DNA from 2 places in the Lysinibacillus sp. FSL R7-0073 genome. Region 2 is predicted to be linked to the other one. Evidence: riboswitches for the same ligand, from Rfam matches in the RefSeq annotation. Region 2 holds a riboswitch; the other holds the start of a gene.
What was found. Region 2 has a riboswitch for cobalamin ahead of MKY88_RS10840 (ABC transporter substrate-binding protein). Riboswitches for the same ligand answer to the same signal wherever they lie in the genome.
Positions count from the first base shown of each region.

Region 1: it holds a riboswitch for cobalamin, as region 2 does, so the genes downstream of both, MKY88_RS14730 ((2Fe-2S) ferredoxin domain-containing protein) here and MKY88_RS10840 (ABC transporter substrate-binding protein) in region 2, are expected to answer to the same signal.

Region 1 is NZ_JBBPAS010000001.1:2,956,648-2,962,798, forward strand. Features, by position in the region: gene cobK (precorrin-6A reductase) at 1-372, opposite strand, end outside; gene MKY88_RS14720 (sirohydrochlorin chelatase) at 369-1,289, opposite strand; gene cobJ (precorrin-3B C(17)-methyltransferase) at 1,304-2,971, opposite strand; gene MKY88_RS14730 ((2Fe-2S) ferredoxin domain-containing protein) at 2,976-3,347, opposite strand; cobalamin riboswitch at 3,492-3,673, opposite strand; cobalamin riboswitch at 3,934-4,118, shown strand; gene MKY88_RS14735 (energy-coupling factor ABC transporter permease) at 4,264-5,010, shown strand; gene MKY88_RS14740 (energy-coupling factor ABC transporter substrate-binding protein) at 5,012-5,284, shown strand; gene cbiQ (cobalt ECF transporter T component CbiQ) at 5,290-6,063, shown strand; gene MKY88_RS14750 (energy-coupling factor ABC transporter ATP-binding protein) at 6,060-6,151, shown strand, end outside.
Region 2 is NZ_JBBPAS010000001.1:2,200,870-2,207,020, forward strand. Features, by position in the region: gene MKY88_RS10830 (hypothetical protein) at 34-792, shown strand; gene MKY88_RS10835 (translation factor GTPase family protein) at 898-2,838, opposite strand; cobalamin riboswitch at 3,015-3,201, shown strand; gene MKY88_RS10840 (ABC transporter substrate-binding protein) at 3,366-4,361, shown strand; gene MKY88_RS10845 (precorrin-3B methylase) at 4,414-5,091, shown strand; gene MKY88_RS10850 (S9 family peptidase) at 5,163-6,151, shown strand, end outside.

The DNA of each region.
Region 1 (6,151 bases), 760 kb from region 2:
TTTTTCTGCTGCTAACTGAGCTGCTTCCTCATAATCTTTCACGACTGTAATAAGTGGGTGTGCATAATGTTCATGGGCACGTTCATAGCGAATATAAGGAACTTGCGCTTTTTCAGCTGCTGCCATGGCATTTTTCGATGCCTCTTCTGCAAATGGATGAGAGGCATCTACCACCAATTGAAAGCCTTGTTCCGTTATAATAGTCGCCATTTCTTCCGCTGTTAGTCGCCCTATTAAATGAGGCAAGCCAACGTCAGCAAGACTTGAGGCTGCAGATTCCGTCACAACAGTGGCAGTTACAGCATGTCCCGTCCTTTGCAATTCAAGGCCTAGATTCCTTGCATCACTCGTACCTGCTAACATGAAAATCATTTTACTGGCTCCTCTTCATGATGATGATGATGGTGGTGATCGTGTTCATGATCATGGTTGTGGTGGTGGTCATGTCCATGGTCGTGTTCATGATGATGATGATGTGCATGTCCATGAACAGCAGCGTAAGCACGATAATCTTCAAGATCTTTCATACCTGTTGATGTACCATTCACCGCTTGCTCAATACGTTCTAATAGAACATTTTGTAAACGTTCATGGTAGCCAAAGTAGTTGGCAATTTGAATCTCACATGCTGGAAATTGCTCATTGAATTTCTCACACATAACATGCATTCGCTCCATTAAAATACCCGTGAATAAAAAGTAAGGAAGCATGATAATTTTTTTAGCACCTAGTTTGACACAGCGTTCAATGCCTTCTTCAACACGTGGGTCCGTTACGCCCATAAAGGCACTTTCCACGTATTTAACAGGTAGCCTTTCCCATAGCAATCGTGTAATTTTATAAAAATCTCCATTTGCATAAGGATCACTGCCCCCTCGAGCAATTAATAAAATGGCTGTATCTTCCTGTTCTTGATCAGTATCAAATCCAATTTCAACTAAACGATCTTGCAATATCGCAAATATTTCTTCATGAATGCCAATTGTTTGACCATATGTGAATGTGATATTCGGATAATGTTCACGAGCATGCTCGATTTCTGCTGGAATATGTAGCTTAGAATGACCTGCATGAAGTAAAATAATTGGGATCACATGTACCTCTGTAGCACCCTTTTTCACACAGTTTGTAATACCTTCTTCGATGTTAGGAGAAGCAAATTCAAGGAAACATGTTTCCACTAAATATTGTTCATCAATGCGAGATTTCATTTGCTCGATAAATGTACGTACCTCATCATTTCCTGCTGCTAAACGGCTCCCATGGCCAACAAATAATATAGCTTTCATCTCTTTTCTCCTCACTAGTCGCCGCACGGAGCTGGCTCTATTTTTATTTTGGAAGACATATCTTGATACGTAAAATGCATTATCTTTTTCACACGCTTGAAGTATTTAAATAAACGTTCGTTTGGATGCGCATTGGCTTTATATTCTTCAATAATATCTGTAATTAAAGGGATCAATTGTTCAGGCTCCAAACCTTCTACAATAGGCTGTGCTGCATGAGCCGTACGCCCGACTGGTTTCGCTCCAATAAAGACATCAAATTTACTTTTGCGATAAACAATCCCAATATCATCAAACACGGCTCGATAACAAGCCATCCCACAGCCATTAAAGCCAATATTTAACGTTTTCGGTAATGACATACCACCGAGCTTTTCTTGGATTTCCTCCGCATATGGAATGGAATCTGCTTTTTCACCGTAGCAAAAATCACAAGCCTTCAACGATAACACATCACCAATTGGTGCTAATAAAAAGCCTACTTCCTGTAACTTCTCAGTGATACGTTCAGGCGTTGTTGTAGGTATTTTTAAATGGATTTGATGATCTGGTGTATATTCCATCGAACCATCTTCCCCTACGACCTCTGCTAACGTCATCATTTGCTGTGATGTGAAGAATTTATTGGCCACTCCAGGGCTCACTGCTAATTCAAAAATTGATTCTATTTTTTGTTGTACAAGCTTTGGAGTAGCCTTTATAGCACTTGTTCCCTTTACCATTGCAAGCGCCGCTGTAGCCATTTCAAGTGCTGTTTTTTTCGGCTTTGGCATAACGGCTATACTGGGTTTATTAATTCTCCCTGCATTAGGGTCTGCCGCAAAGTCATTTCGTGCTGTCCCTGTCTCTTGATTCATCGCCCATGGCTCATTTTCTTCCCGTAAACGTTGATGTGGACGTAACGGCTGTTTTTCCTCGCCAAGTGTATATTTACGTTGGTAGCCACGCGGTGTAATCATTTTATTATCATAGAAAAACGTAGATGAGTTTCCGATAATAACGGTTGTCAGCATACCGATATCATGTTCCAACATTTCTGCCAATGTTGTCATAGTCACTTCCTGACGTTCTCGATAGGCACTTTTTACAAGTCCTACTGGTGTGTCAGGCGAACGATATTCTAAAAGAATTCGTTGTGCTTCGACAATTTGTCTTGTACGGCGACCACTTTTAGGATTGTATAAAGCAATAACAAAATCGGCCATAGCTGCGGCTTCCACACGCTTCGCAATTAAATTCCACGGAGTGAGATGGTCACTTAAACTAATGGTACAAGCATCATGCATGATCGGCGCACCAAGTAAACTAGCACATGAATTGATAGCTGAAATACCTGGGACAATCTCAACTTCAATACCAGTTGCCTCTGTCCAACCTAGCTCAATTAATACTTCATAAACTAATCCCGCCATACCATAAACGCCCGCATCTCCACTCGAAATGACTGAAACTGTACTTCCTGCCTCTGCTTGACGAACGGCCTCCTGTGCACGTGATACTTCTTCTGTCATGCCTGTACTGACAATGGATTTTGCGCTGACTAAATCTTGAATCAGCTCAACATAGGTTTTATAGCCTATGATCATATCACTTTGTTGTAAAGCCTCTACTGCACGTGTCGTAATATGCTTAAAGTCTCCAGGCCCAAAGCCTACTACGAAAATTTTCCCTTTTTGCGCCATGTTTTTACCCCTCTTTCACCTTTTCAATCCCTTTAATGGCTGTCGTTTGCACTGTTCGCTGTAATGTCCCTTCCCGAAGTGTAAAAACATGATCGTTATATAAGGTTTCATGATGCAAATCCTGTACAAGTGTTCTAGCATGCTCCGTTGATGGTACACGATACCAATTCCCCTGGGGGTAAGCAATAACAACACAAGCATCTTTGCACCGTCCATTACAGCGCGTTCTAGTCGTATGTATTTCTTTATCTAGTGCGTTTCGCTGTATTTCATCTCGTATAGCTTGGGTAATTTCCTCCCCATCCTTGTTCATACAGCTACTGCCATTGCAAATAAAGAGATGTGTTTTCATCCCCTCTAAATTCCACGTTGTCATCTTATGTCTCCCCTCATTTGCTTTTGGAAAAAAGAAAAAACCTTTACTCTCCCGAAGAGTAAAGGTTTGTAGAAGCCAAATAAAAACGAATAGATTGAAAGAAAGATCCTCGCTTTTGCTTCAACTTCTCCCTCCGAAAAGTTTGCATGCACAATCTGATAAGCAGGTTTCCTGACTTAAGCTTCATTTTACTGTCGCACCTTCCCTAGTTTGCACAGGTGGCATTGCGATTTCATCAGCTATTACAGTAGCGGGGGCTGTATTGGACTTTCACCAATTTCCCTATTACCTCGAGTTCTTCGAGCACTTATCGACGTTTTATATGAAATTTTTAATCGTATATATAATAGAAAACTGTCTTAATCATATCTTATTATTTTAAAATTTCAATATTTCTTTAAAAAATCATGACAAATTTATCAATTTCACAGGAGGGTTAGAAGCTATTTAAAAATTGACTTTGCTTCCTTTAATCCTAAAAACACTAGTTATCAGAATTTTCTACATTGATATTCTATTTTAAATTTTTTATAAAAAAAGTATAGCATATTTATGGAAATTCGTGATACACTTTGTCGTGAAATCTCACAACTTACTATTTTTCGGTGTAAAATGCTCGTCATTTTGCTTAAAAGGGAAGCCGGTTTAAGTCCGGCGCGGTCCCGCCACTGTAATAGGGAGCTTTATAGAAAATGTCACTGTCCAATGGATGGGAAGACCTATAAAGTGTTGAACTAGAGCCAGGAGACCTGCCGAAAATATGTGATCGTTTCAACCTACGAGGATAGGTGTGCGGCTTAGCAGATGAGAATGTTATTTGCTTTTTTAGCTATGCACTTTTCCAACAACGGAGAAGTGCTTTTTTTATTACGCACGCTACATTCTAAAAATCTATTTACAGTTTGGAGGAAGAAAATTGAAGCTGTCTTGGTGGAAACTTAGTTACTTTTTATTAGCTTTTTTAATGGTGCCAAAGCGTGCCTTCGCCATGCATATCATGGAAGGTTTTTTACCAATCGAATGGGCTATTTTTTGGTGGGTAATCTCCATCCCATTTATTATTTTAGGATTGCGCTCTATTCGTAAAACAATTGAAGAAAACCCTGAAACAAAAATGATTCTGGGGCTGTCCGGTGCGTTCGCCTTTGTCCTATCAGCCTTAAAAATCCCCTCAGTTACAGGGAGTTGCTCACATCCAACAGGAGTAGGTCTCGGAACAGTCTTATTTGGACCGTTAGCGATGAGTGTCATCGGGACAATTGTTTTATTATTTCAATCTTTACTTTTAGCACATGGTGGGATTACAACATTAGGGGCTAATGCATTTTCGATGGCTATTGTAGGCCCGTTTATCGCCTACTTTGTATTGAAAGGGGCGCAAAAAATGGGGTTATCGTTTTCATTAGCTGTTTTCTTTGCGGCTATGCTTGGAGATTTAGGTACATATGTGGTGACTTCCATTCAATTAGCACTTGCCTTCCCATCTGAAGTTGGAGGCTTTATGGCTTCCTTTACAAAGTTCGCAAGTATTTTTGCCTTAACACAAATCCCATTAGCTGTGAGTGAAGGGATATTAACAGTTATTGTCATGAACTTCTTAAAAAAATATAATATTAGCGAATTAAAATCTTTACGTGTTTTCTCTACAAAGGAGGCGCACTAACATGAAACGAAATTTATTACTATTAGCAATAGTGGTGCTATTGGCCATTATTCCGCTCTTCGTCCAAAAGGGAGCAGAATTTGGTGGAGCAGACGGTGAAGCAGAAGCTGCCATTGGTGAGATCAATGCAGAATATGAGCCATGGTTTGATAGTTTGTGGGAACCACCTAGTGGTGAAATTGAAAGCTTATTATTCGTGCTACAAGCAGCTATTGGTGCTGGTTTTATCGGCTATTTTATTGGCTATATGCGTGGCAAGCATAAAGAAGGTTAAGGAATATGTTATTCATTGATAAGTATGCGTATCTCAATAAGTTAGCGTTCGTTCATCCGCTAGAAAAAATGATATTTTCATTAGGACTGCTTTTATTCACGCTTATTATGAGAGATGAGCGACTTTCACTCATTACATTTTTTGTAATGAGTGCTTTTATCATTTGGGGCGCAAAAATTCCAATAAAATACTATGCGAAGCTATTATTACTACCAGGCTTTTTCTTGTTCACAAGTCTCCTATCCATCCTACTTTCGATAGCGCCAGCAACGCATATATTACCAGCACATATTGGGGCATTTACGTATATGAACTTGACAATTTTTATTGGGAGAGCCAGTATTGCTACCGCGCAGCAGCTATTCTTTATCGTACTTGGCAGTATAAGTTGCTTATATTTTTTAATTTTAACGACATCTGTACAAGGGATTTGTTATGTGCTAAGACAATGGAGGCTCCCTCCTTTATTAGTTGAGCTAGTAGAACTCACCTATCGTTTTATTTTTATTTTTTTAGAAAGCATGCAAAAAATACATTTAGCCCAGCAAGCCCGCCTTGGCTACCATTCACCCATGCAATGGTTACGTTCAATGTCTATGCTGATTGCAGCGTTGTTTATTGAAATGTTTCAGCGCAGTCGAGAGCTTAATATTGCCATGCAGGCGCGTGGTGGTGAAACTGTTTATTGGCATCAAACAGGCACCTATAGCAAAAAAAACTGGCTAGGCATAACGGTTATTTTTATATTCCTCATCGTATACGGAGGGTACTTCTCATGACAGCATTTTATTTCAAACTTAACAACTTGTCATATGCCTATGCAGATGGAACGAAGGCTTTGACAGATATTACATTAAACATTCCAAA
Region 2 (6,151 bases):
TGAAAATATGTACGCAAAGGGGATGCACATAGGATGAATATTCATGCAACGACAACAGAGGAAACGCCTTTTGTAGATATGACGATTTGTAAGCAGCCACGGACAGAAATTGCCAAGAAAGCGAAAACCAGAATGGTGGTTGAATCACTAATTGATCAATTATTAGCAACGAGACTGATTCGCAACGATCGCTTTTTTGAGCAAATCTTATATAATAAAGACATTATTTGGATACAAAATGGGGAGGTAGAGGGCCATCTTTTTGCACAGGCAACGTTAACGGATCAACTGAAAACGAAGACGAATAGCTTTATGATGTATATGCCAACCAACCCTATTGTTTATGAGGTGAATGGGGAGCAGTACCACTTAATTACACGCATTGATTCAACACGAGCAAAGCCTAATCTTGACCGTCTTTCACAGGAGCCCAATCCAGTGTTAAGCGCTGCACGTGTCAATGATTTACTGTGCTCGATTGTCATTCGTTTTTATGAAACGTATATGAACGATTTAGAGCAAATTCCTCATCAGGATAAACTAATCGCATTTGTGCAGCAGGAATACACACAGTTTCTTCAAGCCGTTCAGGAATTAAATGATTATCACTTTAATTGGCATCCACGTGGGAACGGCCACGAGCTATTATTAACATTAATTGATCAACTACAAATATTAAAAAGTCAGCCTGGAAAAGTAGTTATCGACTTCACGAATACGCAAGGTTACGTGGTGGTTGAACCTGCCTATCCAGTGCACAAGCCTTCAAAGAAAGCTGTTGGTGCCATATAAAAACAAGCCCTCCATGAAGCGGAGGGCTTGCTTTATTTTTTGTATGGATATTCTATCTTCATCTGAAGTACTAGTTCAACAGATTTGCCATGCTAGTACATAAACTTAACTCTGACAATGCATGGCTGCTTGCGCCTCTTGCCAGGGGACGGAATAGCCTTTACCTTTTGCACAAAAAATGCTGGAAGAACTGTATTCAGGGTCGGCATTTTTATCATAGCCTATTTGAGTTATTACTTCTTCTGCATTATGACACACATCATAGCCATCAAATTGGAGGGTAAGCGCACCTTTCCCATTTGTATAGGCGGCAAAAATCGTGCTATAGCTCATGAAGGTCGCTACTGGTGCACGTCCTGTTAATACAACGTCTGTTTCAGTGAGTACGGGGTCGTCAAAGGTGCCAGCAGCCTGTTGAATGTCGGTCATCATACGGCCAATAAAATCATTGGAAGCCTTCATTTTAAAGCGATAATACGGCTCAAGCAGGACGTTCTGTGCTTGTTCCAGTCCTTGGCGCAGTGCTCGGAAAGTGGCTTCTCGGAAATCACCGCCAGACGTATGTTCATTATGCCCACGTCCCGTCAAGAGCGTAAAATGAATATCTGTTACTGCGTAGCCTGTGAGTAAGCCATGATGATCACGTTCAAACAAATGCTTTTCTACGAGGCGTTGGTTGCCCACTGATAAATCATCTGCATGACAGGCATTGCTAAAGGTAATTCCTGTCCCACGTTCATTTGGCTCCATTAATAAATGAATTTCTGCATAATGCTTGAGTGGCTCAAAATGTCCGTAGCCTGTAACGGTTGTCGCAATTGTTTCCATGTATAATATTTGCGGCTCTCCAAAAGAGATGTTTAATGTAAAGCGCTTCATTAAAATTTCAATCAGGACCTCTAACTGAATGACACCCATTATATGCACATGGATTTCCTGAAACTTTTCCTGCCATACGACACGCAATGATGGCTCCTCGGCCTCTAGTAGACGGAAAATCTTTAATACTTCTTTAATATGTTGTTCACCCTCATATTGAACTTTTGCCTGTAATGTAGGGACAAGCTCATAGGGCTGTGATAGCGTGTTACTGCCAATGCGATCGCCAATGTTTGCCTGGCTGAGCCCTTTAACAGCGAAGATTTCACCAGCCTCAACTTGTTGAACAGTTTCAAATCGACTGCCATTATAAAGACGAATTTCCGTTACTTTCTCTGTGAGGTCTCCAAACATAAATTCATCTCGAACATGTAATTTGCCTGTTAAAGCCTTGATGAAAGTTAAACGCTGATGGCCGTCATGTCGTATTTTAAAAACCTCTCCTTGAAACGGTGCTTCCGGCTCGAAGTGAGTACCAGTTATGAGTGGAAGTTGAGCAATAAATTCTTGAATGCCTTCATCCTTCAATGCAGAACCTGTAAAGCAGGGGAAGGCGTATTCATTTTTAATCATCGATAGGAGCTGAGTTACGCAAGGACCATGTTCCAATGTTTCATTCAAAAAGGCATCCAGCAGCTCTTCATCACGCTCCGCCAGCCATTCCATGATTGTCCTTGAAACATAGTTTTCCTGAAGTGGTTCATCTACGAATAATACATGTTCAGAGAAATCTTTATGGAGCTGAGTCATCACAGCCCTTACATCTGCTCCGTCACGATCTATTTTATTAATAAAAAAGAATGTAGGGACATGATAGTTCCGTAAAAGCTGCCATACAGTTTCAGTATGACCTTGTATACCTTCTACTGCACTAATAATAATGATAGCATAATCCATGACACGGATGGCACGCTCCATCTCTGGGGAGAAATCGACATGTCCTGGTGTATCAATCAACGTATATGTATCGTCGCCAATAGTCATGCGTCCTTGCTCGGCAAATATCGTAATGCCACGCTTGCGCTCAAGCTCATGATTATCTAAATAGGCGTCCTGATGATCGACACGCCCCCGTGCTTGTATACTATTTGTATGAAAAAGCATTTGCTCGGAAAAGGTTGTTTTTCCTGCATCAACATGAGCAAGAACCCCAATCGTCTTGTACATAATAAATCCTCGTTTCTATAAGTGGCTATCTTCTCATTGTATCAGAATACTAGCACAACTATTTCTTGTAAAATGATTCGTCTTTTTGTCGAAATAGTGCTAATATAATGATGATTATATTTTTTGCATTCTACTACAGATCGCGAATTAACGCATGAACTGCTAGTCTATCAATAGCATGAATAGAACATATTGGTGCAAATGGCCTTTGTCATTTGCTTAAAAGGGAAATCGGTGCAATTCCGATGCTGTCCCGCAACTGTAAATGGGGAGTCTATACAGCATGCCACTGTAGTTTTACTATGGGAAGGCGTATAGATGATGAACCTAAGCCAGGATACCTGCCAGTATATGTATGTTAACTAAGAACCACGAGGATGGGGATAGTGATAAAGGTACTAATACCGTTTTTTCACTATGCAACTCTCTTGGCGACAAGAGGGTTTTTTTATGCCCTTCCAATTATCCTGGTAGCAAAGAAGTCTCTGATTTCTTTCTATATTTATCACAACAAAGGAGAAAAGGACATGAAAAAATGGAGAAGTATATGGCTAGTCATGGTCATCGCCTTAATCAGCGTTTTAGGTGCGTGTGGCACAAACGACAAGCCTGAATCAGCAACGCAAACTGAAAAAGTTGAACCGTCTGAGGCGACAGCATCTGAGGTAATCATTGAAAATAATGAAACTACCCAAACCTATAAGGAAGCACCTAAAAAGGCAATCAGCTTAAATCAGCATGTAACAGAAATTATGCTTGCATTAGGCTTAGAGGATTCCATGGTAGGGACAGCTTATTTAGATGACAAAATCTACGAGCCGCTTCAAGCAGCCTACGATAAAGTTCCAGTTCTTTCAGATCAATATCCAACGAAGGAGCAAGTCATTGATGCCGAAGCAGATTTCTTGTATGCAGGCTGGAAAAGTGGCTTTGGTGAAAAAGGTGTTGGAACACCAGAGGAGCTTGAGGAATTAGGAATTCATACGTATCTACATACGGCTTCCAATATGACAAAGCCAACATTAGAGGATATTTTCACTGATATTCGTCATATCGCGGAAATATTTCGCGTGGAAGATCGTGGCGAAGCATTAATTGAACAAATGACAAAAGGTGTGGAAGAAGTTCAAGCTCAATTACCAAAAGACAGCGAAAATTTACGTGTGCTAGTCTTTGATAGTGGAGATAAAGATGTGTTCACGGCTGGTCAAAACTTTATGAATGAGCTAGTAACAATTGCTGGCGGTCAAAATATCTTTGGAGATGTGGAGTCAGGATGGACAACGGTATCGAAGGAAAATGCAGTAGATCGCAATCCAGAGGTGGTTGTTGTCATTGATTATGGTGAAACAACTGCCGAACAAAAGATAAAATTCTTAAAAAATGATCCAGCGTTGAAGGAAATGGAAGCAGTCAAAAATGATCGCTTTGTCATCCTTCCACTTTCAGCGGCATCTGAAGGAGTACGTGCCGCAGAGGCCATTCAAATTTTAGCCAAGGGCTTCTACCCAGCAAACTTTTAAAAACATTCGAGCTAGCGCTTTGCTAGCTCCTTTTTCTTAAGGAGTGATAACAATGAATGCATTTCGTCAAAACATACCAGATAAAACGTTTGAAACCCTTAATCAGCAAGGTGGATATTCACGATTAGCGGTAAGCCCTGGCATTATTAATAAGCATTACACGCCAGCCCAATTTCAAAAAATAGCTGAAATTGTAGGGGAGAAGGGGGCCATTAAATATTCGGCTTCCTATAGCCTATTATTATCGATCCCCTCTAGCGAACTGACAGAATCTACCCATGCCTTACAGGAGGCTGGGCTGTTTGTTGCTTTGTCAGGTCCTCATATAGCCATGAAGGCATGTGATTTTTGTGATGGCGAAAAAATGGAGGCAGTTCCTCAAACAGAACAGCTCTATCAGGCGTTGGACGGTATAACTGTGCCTGCAAGAGTTCGAGTCAATGTGAATGGCTGTGCATCGGCTTGTTATAATCCTACATATGACGATATAGGACTAGTCTATCAGCATGAGAGCTTTGATGTTTATTTAGGATCCATTCCAATGGGGGCAAAGGCACAGGCGGGTACTCTCTTTGCGAAGAGAGTAGGGATCGACCATATTGAAGATTTCTTGCTACAAATCATTCGTCTCTATCAGGACCAAGCTCGTGCCAATGAACCTTTTTATAAGTTTTATAGCAGAACAAAATCGAATGCTGATTGGAAACTAGTAAAAAAATTGATAGAGTAGCAGGAATAATACTTAGGGTGTCGAAATATTGTAGTAGAGCATAGAAAATGACAATATAAAGGAGCAAGAACATGACATCTAAACAAGGGATTCAACCAGAAGATCTTTATCACTTGAAATCAGTGGCAGATCCACAACTCTCACCTGATGGGACTGAGGTAGTTTATGTAGAGACACGTATTGATGAGAAGAAAAAAGACTATGTATCGAACTTATTTTATTTAAATTTAAAAGACAAACGTCCTCAGCAATGGACATATGGTGAATATCGTACAAGCTCTCCTGTATGGTCGCCAGATGGCAGTCAAATTGCTTTTTCCTCTACAAGATCAGGCAAGCCGCAAATTTTTGTACTGTCGAAAACAGGGGGAGAGGCGAAGCAAGTGACGTATTGTAAAAACGGTGCGTCCACGCCTGTCTGGTCTCCATGTGGAGAGAAAATTGCGTTTTCAGTTATGCTAGGTAAAGATGAAACTATCCTAGATAAAGCTGAAGATGACAAGAAAGAAGAAAAAGAACTCAAGCCACTTGAAATCGATAAGATGAAACATAAATCGGATGCGGGTGGATTTATGGATATGGACCAATATACTTACATTGCCATTGTCGATTTAAAATCTGGTGAATTAGAGCAAGTGACAGAAGGGAACGAGCATTTCCATCTGAGTACATGGTCGCCAAATGGCAGTTATCTTACGTACTTAGCAGATAAAGCAGAGGATTTAGATTTTTCATATAATGCTGATATTTATTTATTCGATGTAGAAACAAAACAGAGCCGCAGGGTAACAGAGGGGATTGGCTCTTATTACCAAACGTCCTGGTCGCCTAATAGCCGCTTTCTATCCTTTGTTGGAGGAAAACGTGAATTTGAAAATGCCACACAAGCGAAGCTATGGATTTATGATATGGAACAAAATCTGCTAAACTGTGCAACAAGCGAGTTTGATGCCCCTGTTGGTGATTATGTCATCGGTGATTTCCTGCAAGGGGTAGCAGCACCACGTGTGCAATGGATGAATGATAATCATAGTTTCTACTTCCAAGTAACTGATCACGG